Regions from separate parts of the Williamsia sp. Y721 genome, predicted to be linked through region 1. Evidence: predicted binding sites of a transcription regulator. Region 1 holds the regulator's gene; each other region holds the start of a gene.

Region 1 (2,204 bases):
TACGCCAAGGACCGCAAGGCCTTCGGTCGCTCGATCGGAAACTTCCAGAACACCCGGTTCCTGCTGGCCGAACTGGCCACCTCGACCACGACGACGCGCGTCTTCGTCGATCACTGCATCGGTCTGCTGAACGAGAAGAAGCTGACCGTCCCGGACGCCGCAATGGCCAAGTATTACGCCACCGAGAACCAGGTGCACCTGGTCGACCGGTGTCTGCAGCTGCACGGCGGATACGGCTACATGCGTGAATACTCGGTCGCCAAGGCGTTCCTCGACTCTCGCGTGCAGACCATCTACGGCGGCACGACCGAGATCATGAAGGAAGTGATCGGACGCAGTCTCGGGGTCTGATCACTTCGTGATCCCCTGAACTCGAAAGGCGGGGTGTACCGGGATATCCCGGTACACCCCGCCTTTGATCGCTCTGAGAGTGATCTGCCTACGACTCGGAGCTCAGAGTCGGCGCATCACTGTGACGACCTTGCCCAGGATGACGGCATCGTTGCCCGGGATGGGATCGAACACCGGGTTGTGCGGCATCAGCCACACGGCGTCCTTGGTGCGCTTGAATGTCTTGATCGTGGCGTCGCCGTCGATCATCGCCGCAACGATGTCGCCGTTGTCGGCAACATTCTGCTGGCGTACGACCACCCAGTCACCGTCGCAGATCGCGGCGTCGATCATCGATTCACCGACGACCCTGAGCAGGAACAGTGAACCTTCACCGACCAGCTCTTTGGGGAGCGGGAAGACGTCTTCGACGGCTTCTTCGGCGAGGATCGGACCGCCGGCCGCGATCCGGCCGAGGACCGGGACGAACGTCGGTGTCGGCAGGGATTCGTCCGGTGTCTGAACCTGCCCGGCCGCTGTGGCCGGGTTCAGGTCGGTGTCCTGGATGTTCACCGCTCGAGGCCGGTTGTTCTCGCGCTGCAGGAAACCCTTGCGTTCGAGCGTGCGGAGCTGGTGGGCGACCGACGACGTCGAGGTCAGACCGACGGCGTCACCGATCTCCCGGATGCTCGGCGGGTAGCCGCGCTCGCGAACCGAGGTACGGATGACCTCGAGAACTGCTTTCTGACGGGGGGTCAGTGAGCCCTCGGCGAGTGGTTCGGTGGCGACAACAGTGGTCGCGGCCCCGTCCGCCGGTGTCGGGGGCTGGGTTGTATCGGCCATCAGGTCCTCCAGTTCATGCGGTATCGGGCGGGGTCCATGTCGACAAAGATAGTGCAAATGGTCACAAGTCTCAAACATTTGTTCGATCAGGCGTGGCGCTTTGTCGGAGGCCCGTGGTACAAATCGAACACTCTTTCAATCGAACGAGTGATCGAATAGAGATCGAAACCGATGATCGAGGACTGAACCCCATGACTGCAGCCACCACCATCATCCGGCCGGCCACAGCTCGGCCTGTTCACCACTCCGAGAGCGGTACCGCCCCGCGCACCACGCGCCCGGTACGGCCCGCGGACACATCACGCCCGGCCGGTCGCCGTCTGCCTGCGCAGCGCCGGGTCGCCGTCTCGTGTGCCGATTCGCGTAATTCCGAGCGGCGGATACCGACCGCTCGCGAGATGGTCTTCGCCCGCAGACGCGCCTGGGCGGCTGCGTCGGTCACCGGCGTCGGTCTGATGCTCGTGGTGGCGTTCATGACCTTCTTCGGCGGCGTCATGCAACAGTCCGCCGATCCGGCCCGCGTCGGAACCGAGGTCGTCCGGGTCCAATCGGGGGAGTCGTTGGGCGCCATCGCCTCCCGCATCGCACCCGAGATGCCGACCGAAGCCGTGGTTGCGAAGATCATGGAACTCAACGCCATGAACAACTCGGCACTGTCGGTGGGTCAGGCATTGGTCACCCCCGTCTACGCGAGGTAGACCGTGGAGGGGCCGCGATCGCGGACGGTATCCTCGGAGTCACAGTGTCTGGTCACTCCGCCCAGGCCGTCGACCGTCGAGGAATCGTGCATGCATTGCCCGTTTTGCAAGAACGAGGACACCCGCGTAATCGATTCGCGGGTGGCGGACGAGGGTCAGGCCATCCGTCGCCGCCGCGCCTGTTCGCAGTGTGCACGCCGTTTCACCACCGTGGAGACCGCGGTGCTCTCGGTGGTCAAGCGAACGGGCGTCACTGAACCGTTCAGTCGTGAGAAGGTCATGCGCGGCGTCCGCCGGGCCTGCCAGGGCCGTTCGGTCGACGACGACAAATTG
Region 2 (2,204 bases), on a different contig from region 1:
CACGACAGAACGAGACGATGTCGTGTACCACCAGGAAGTAGCCAGGGAAGCCCAGTGAATCGATCACGTTCAGCTCGTGTTCGATCTGCTGGTACGCCTTGGGATGCTCCTGCGGGGTGCCATATCGCTCCAATGCCCCACGTGCGGTGAGCTCACGCAACCACGAACTCTCCGTATACCCTTGCGGCACATCGAAAGGCGGTAGCTGCGGCGCGATCAGATGCAGCCCGAATGCCAGGTCTTTGGCCAGCATGACGGCGTTGTCGAGGGACTCCGGATGTGCGGCGAGCAACCGGGCCATCTCATCCCCGCTGCGCAGATGCGCGCCACCGAGTGGACCGAGCCACCCGTCCATCTCGTCGAGGCTGCGCCGTGCCCGCACCGCAGCCATCGCCATCGCCAGACGCCGACGCTCCGGTGCCGCGAAGTGCGCGCCCGTGGTCGCGACAGTCTGCACCCGATTCCGATGGGCGATCTGCGCGAGGGCGGCATTGCGCTCGTCGTCTTCGGGAACACCGTGGACGGTCAGTTCCATCACCACGTTGTCGCGGCCGAACCTGCCAACCAGATCACGCAGTGCCTTCTCGGCAGCCGACGGACCACCCGTCTCCAGTGCGCGTCGTACATCACCCTTGCGGCAACCGGTCAGGATCAGCCAATGTCCTTGCGCCGCCTGCGCCAGCGTGTCGATGTCGAAGCGCAGCAACCCCTTCTCCCCGGCCGCCATGTGGCCGTCGGCCAGTTGACGCGACAGACGGCGGTAACCCTCCTGCCCCCGGGCCAGGACGAGCAGGTGCGAACCGCTCGGGTCGGCGATCCCGGTCCGAGACGAGTCGTGTTCCAACGACAACTCGGATCCGAAGATGGTGGGCAGTTCCCATTCCCTGGCGGCCTCGGCAAACCGCACCACCCCGTAGAAGCCGTTGTGATCGGTGATCGCCAGCGCCTCGAGTCCCAGCCGGTAGGCCTCCTGCGCCATCTCTTCCGGACTACTGGCACCGTCGAGAAAACTGTACGAGGTATGGGCATGCAATTCGGCGTACGGAGTGGCAGAAGCACCCCTGCTGAGCGCTCCGGCCTCATAGGGCTCGCGCTTGCGGGACCAGGCCGGACTATCACTGCCATCACCGGCAAATGTCTCACCGGACCGGCCGCCGTCGGACGGTCGACCGGACAGTACGCGCTCCATCTCCGACCAGGTCGGAGGGCCATTGTGCCAGCCCATAACCCATGGTATCGAACATAGTTTCGATCAACAAGTCGCCCTCACACCTCGACCAGGGCCGATGGCAGTGAACTACTTCGGTGCCGTGAATCCGACTCTGGCATTGTTGCCTCACATGACGGAACGCATCACAGCTCGCCGGGTCGAGCCCGACCGGGGCGGTCGGATACTGACCGCGACATCGGCGCTCGACACCCCGTTCCTCGCGGTCGACGAGCAGGTACTCGATGCGAACATCGCCCGCATGTCGGCCTTTGCGGCTGCGGCCGGCCTCCGGTTGCGTCCCCACGCGAAGACGCACAAATCACTCATCCTGGGACAACGCCAATTGGACGGCGGCGCAACAGGCCTGACGGTTGCCACCATCGCAGAAGCGGAATCCTTTGCTGCCGGGGGTTTCTCGGACCTCTTCATCGCCTATCCACTGTGGCTGCCCGAGAACAAGGCCGTACGACTGCGTGCGGTGATGGAGCGGGCGCGGGTGCTGCTCGCGGTCGATTCGGTTGCCGGCGCACAGCAACTCGCAGCGCACCTCCCCGGGGCTTCGGTACTGGTCGAGGTCGATTCGGGACATCACCGTACCGGTGTCGCCCCTGAGGTCGTCGGCGATGTGGGAGCAGGCGCGGTCGAAGCGGGATTGCAGGTGCTCGGGAGCTTCACCTTTCCCGGACACAGCTACCGACCCGGTGGCCCGTCCGATGCCGCCGGGGAGGAATCGCGCGCCCTGGCAGTGGCCGCCGAATCACTGCGCAGCCGCCAGATCGACCCGGTGATCCGCAGCGGCGGTTCCACGCCTTCGGTATCTGATGCCGATCCCACGGTCCTCACCGAGATCCGGCCGGGTGTCTACGTGTTCAACGACGCGCAGCAGGTCGAACTCGGGATCGCTACCATGGCCGATGTGGCATTGACGGCAATCGGCACCGTGGTGCACAGCAACGGAGCAAAGGCCATCGTCGACGTCGGCAGCAAAGTCCTC
Region 3 (2,204 bases), on a different contig from region 1:
CGCTGAGAGCACCGATCAGGCCACCACCGCGATCGCGTCCGCGGTGGAGAACAACCGCGAGCGCGTGATCGCAACCTAGACTCGGACAGATGACGGGTCACGGCAACGCTGCGGAGAAGGAACTCGGACCGCGGATTCCAGACAAGCCGAATGGGCGTGCGGCACAGCGCCTCGAGACACGTCGACGCATCTTCGATGCCGCGGTGGCCGAATTCAAACGAACTGGCGTGGCCGACGCCGATGTCGGTGCCATCGTGGCTGCAGCAGGTGTCGCACGCGGCACGTTCTACTTCCATTTCCCCAGCAAAGAGCACGTCCTCATCGAGATCGAGAACGCCGAGGTCGCCAGAGCCGCAAGAGATCTTGAGCGATTCATCGCCAAGTCACCCGGTTTGGCCGACGTGCTCTCCGAGACTGTCCGCCTGACAAAATCAGCAAAGCGCAGGCTCGGAAGGAATCTGTTCCGGGATGTCCTGGCCCTGTATTTCTCCCCCACCCGACCACAGCTCGATCTCACCCCCGCCAAAGGTCTATCCGTCATCGAACTCGTCGTCACCCAGATCGAACAGGCCCGCGATCGCGGTGAGATCTACGCCGACGTCGACCCCGCGCACAGTGCGCTCTTCTTCTTCCTCGGTCTCTATGCCTACCTGACCGTGAGCCACGAAGGACCACAAGATCCGCATGCTCTCGATCAATACGTGGCCGGCGTGATGCGAGGCTTGGAACCCCGCTGACCGGTTGCAGGATTGCACGACGTGCGCAACACGTTCCTCCACAGGGAGTTTAGTTCGGACAGAGCCCCAAACCATTACTCGAACAAACATTCGACATGATGTGTTTTCCGGAGTATTCTGGTTGAAAGAATTCAATCAGATGTGCTGGGGGGCATGATGTCTGACGATCCATCTGATGAAGTTGGGGTTGGTTCTTCTTCGGTTCCGGTGTTGGTGCGTAAGTACCTCGAGTTGGAGTTGCTCGTTGCCGATATCGCGGACTGCGCTGATTCCGATATGTCTGGGGCGGAAGTCAATGAGCTTGTGCGGGTGCATGAACGGATAGTTCGCAAGCTCGAGTTCACCGGGTTGCGTCACCTGTTGCGGGTTTCAGATCGATCATCGTTTACCGAAGCCGGGTACTCGTCACTGTTCGGGTTCACCCGCAGCGAGTTGCGGCTGACCAAAGGCCAAACCTTCTCCCGGATCCGCGGGTTGGAAGCAGTCGGCCGATTCCACACGATGCAGGGTGAAGAACTGGCGCCGAAATGCCCTGCCGCCGAACAAGCCTGGGCTCACGGGCTGATCGGGACAGCACATATGGATGTGATGCTGGACGTGCGCAAACACATACCCTCCGCGGCTGATCCGGCGGTGTATGACGTGGTCGATCACTGGATGACCGAAGAAGCCGTCGGCCAAGACCCCACCCAGTTGGCGGCATCGGGTCGTGCGGTGTTGGCGCGGGTTGATCCCGATGGCCGGCTGACCGATGATTCGGATCGCGCGCGTAAACGTTCGCTGGGGATCGGCGATCAGAGTGTGGATCTGATGGCGAAAATCTCCGGCACCCTCGATCCGGAAACCCTGGCCTTGTTGCGGACGGTGATGGATGTGTGGGCGGCGCCGGGGATGAACAACCCGGCCGACCCGAACTCACCGGCCGGGGCCTCCGATGATCCGAAACAGGATGCTGAACTGGTCAAGGCTGCCGCTGAGCGTGATACCCGCTCGAAGGGCCAACAATGCCACGACGCGCTCAAGGCGATCCTGACAACGATTCTGGAATGCAACCTGCTCGGCAAGTCGCATCGAGGGTTGCCGGCGCAGTTGATCATCACGATGACCAAAGAGCAGCTCGACGACTGCGCGGGTATCGCCAGAACGGCGTCGGGAGTGGATATTCCAGTCAAAGAGGCCCTGCACCTGGCAGCCCGGTCCGACAAATATTTGGCCGTGTTCGCCGACCACTCCGCGGAGGTGTTGTATCTGGCCCGGACCAAACGGACCGCGCAGAAAGGCCAGCGGCTCGCGTTGTTCGTCCGGGATCGGGGTTGTTCGCATCCAGGCTGCACCAATCCAGCGACCTGGGTCGAGGCCCATCACCTGCTTGCATGGATCAACGGTGGTCTGACCGACATCAACATGATGGGATCAGCCTGCCCGCCGCACCACAAACTCATCGGTGATGGCCCACATCAGTGGCAG
Region 4 (2,204 bases), on a different contig from region 1:
AAGAGGTCGGACCCGACGATGTGGCAGAGGTGGTCGCAGCCTGGACCGGTATTCCGGCCGGACGCATGCTCGAGGGTGAAACCGCGAAACTGCTTCGGATGGAAGACGAACTGGGCTCCCGGGTCATCGGCCAGAAACTGGCCGTCGAGGCTGTGTCCGACGCGGTTCGTCGCGCTCGGGCCGGTGTCGCCGACCCGAACCGGCCACTGGGATCGTTCCTGTTCCTCGGGCCGACCGGTGTCGGTAAAACCGAGTTGGCCAAGGCTCTTGCCGAGTTCTTGTTCGACGACGAACATGCCATGGTTCGCATAGACATGAGCGAGTACGGCGAAAAGCACAGCGTGGCACGGCTCGTCGGTGCGCCTCCGGGCTATGTCGGCTACGAGGCCGGTGGTCAGCTGACCGAGGCCGTTCGGCGTCGCCCCTACACGGTGGTGCTGTTCGACGAGGTCGAGAAGGCTCATCCGGACGTGTTCGACATCCTGCTGCAGGTGCTCGACGAAGGCCGGTTGACCGACGGTCAAGGCCGCACGGTCGACTTCCGCAACACCATCTTGATCCTGACGTCCAACCTGGGAGCAGGCGGCGACAAGGACCAGGTGATGGCTGCGGTCCGGTCGGCATTCAAGCCTGAGTTCATCAACCGACTCGACGACGTCGTGGTGTTCGACGCGCTGACGGCTGAACAGTTGGTGTCGATCGTCGACATCCAGCTCGGACAGCTGGGCAAGCGTCTGGCACAACGCCGACTCCAACTGGAGGTCTCCGAGGACGCCAAGAAGTGGCTTGCCACACGCGGATTCGATCCGCTCTACGGTGCTCGTCCACTGCGCCGGTTGGTGCAGCAGGCCATCGGCGATCAGCTTGCCAGGGCTTTGCTGGCCGGCAAGATCACCGACGGCGACGTGGTCCCGGTGACCACCAGCGACGACGGCGAGACATTGGTCGTCGGCTGACCCGGCTGAGTAATTGAACAAGAACCCCTGCGCCACATCGGTGCAGGGGTTCTTGCTTTTACGAGCACGAGGAATGGCACCGCGAGAATCATATCGAACATACGTTTGAACAGCGGGCGATTTTGGGTTACACTGGTGCTCAAGCGCTTCCGAAATACGTGGATTCCGATTCCAAGAAATCACTACGTCTGTTCGTATTCGTTTCACAGGGGCTGGGGGGTCCGGGGTGTCAGATCAGTTCGCTATCGACATGCCCACGAATGCTGCGTTGCTCGAGCTTGATGCTGCTGTTGAGCGCATCGCCACAATGGATTTGACGCCGTTGTCTGATGAGGACTGTGTGCGGGTGCTCCAGCGCATCGAAACCTCGACGCGACGGCTGCAGGCCGCTGGTTTGCCGGTATTGCGCGAAGTGACTGTGCGACGCGCATTTTCGAAAGCAGGTTTCGGCTCACCGGTAGCGATGCTCAAACAACTGTTGCGGCTGCGGCCCGGGGCGGCCCGTAAACGGTTGGAGGCAATGGACGCTCTGACAGCATCGGTGACACCCAGTGGCGAGGTCATCGAGCCGCGGTATCCGGAGACGGCGGCGGCGTTACGGGACGGTGCGATCGATCTCGATCATGCTGCGATCGTCATGGACGTGATGGCCAAGATCCCCGCGAAGGTCGATGCGGAAAAGCGGGAGAATACCGAGGCCGCGATGGCGCAGTTGTGCCAGCGGTACACCCCGACAGAAGTGGAGCGGATCGGTGAGCGGATTGTCGAGTATCTCGATCCCGACGGCACGTTGACCGACGACGCGGACCGCGCCCGCCATCGCGGTCTGAGTCTGGGTAAGCAGTCCACAAACTTGATGTCGAAGATCACGGGCCATCTGGACCCGGTGACGCGCGCATTGCTCGACGTGATGTTGACGGTCTGGGCCGCGAAAGGGATGAACAATCCTGGTGACCCGCTGTCCCCGTCGGGTGCGGTAGATGACCCGGCACTGGACAAAGACATCCTGCAGGCCGCTGCTGACAACGACATTCGTAGTCAGGCGCAGCGCAATCACGATGCGCTGAAGGCCGCGTTGTTGTATTTGATCGAGTCCGGGCAACTGGGCAAATCGCACCGTGGTCTGCCGGTGCAGGTGATCATCTCGATGACCAAAGATCAGCTCGACGAATCGGTGCGACCCTCATCTGGTGCAGAAGTGGTCATTGACAGCGACGACTACAACGATGACATTGTCGAGGTCGAGGT

The links. The regulator LexA, encoded in region 1, represses DNA repair genes until DNA is damaged. The targets are predictions, from matches to a motif close to CGAACANNTGTTCG.
Region 2: a site for LexA is predicted at 1,238-1,251, ahead of AC56PL_RS22525 (error-prone DNA polymerase). Genes of this name have one in related genera too.
Region 3: a site for LexA is predicted at 817-830, ahead of AC56PL_RS24845 (HNH endonuclease signature motif containing protein). Genes of this name have one in related genera too.
Region 4: a site for LexA is predicted at 1,051-1,064, ahead of AC56PL_RS00235 (DUF222 domain-containing protein). Genes of this name have one in related genera too.

Annotation. Positions count from the first base shown of each region.
Region 1 covers NZ_JCASNH010000003.1:681,473-683,676, reverse strand. Annotated here, with positions in the region: gene AC56PL_RS17895 (acyl-CoA dehydrogenase family protein) at 1-351, shown strand, start outside; gene lexA (transcriptional repressor LexA) at 454-1,173, opposite strand; gene AC56PL_RS17885 (LysM peptidoglycan-binding domain-containing protein) at 1,365-1,871, shown strand; gene nrdR (transcriptional regulator NrdR) at 1,962-2,204, shown strand, end outside.
Region 2 covers NZ_JCASNH010000004.1:648,143-650,346, reverse strand. Annotated here, with positions in the region: gene AC56PL_RS22525 (error-prone DNA polymerase) at 1-1,225, opposite strand, end outside; gene AC56PL_RS22520 (alanine racemase) at 1,341-2,204, shown strand, end outside.
Region 3 covers NZ_JCASNH010000005.1:288,972-291,175, forward strand. Annotated here, with positions in the region: gene AC56PL_RS24835 (DivIVA domain-containing protein) at 1-6, shown strand, start outside; gene AC56PL_RS24840 (TetR family transcriptional regulator) at 90-737, shown strand; gene AC56PL_RS24845 (HNH endonuclease signature motif containing protein) at 891-2,204, shown strand, end outside.
Region 4 covers NZ_JCASNH010000001.1:54,079-56,282, forward strand. Annotated here, with positions in the region: gene clpB (ATP-dependent chaperone ClpB) at 1-956, shown strand, start outside; gene AC56PL_RS00235 (DUF222 domain-containing protein) at 1,207-2,204, shown strand, end outside.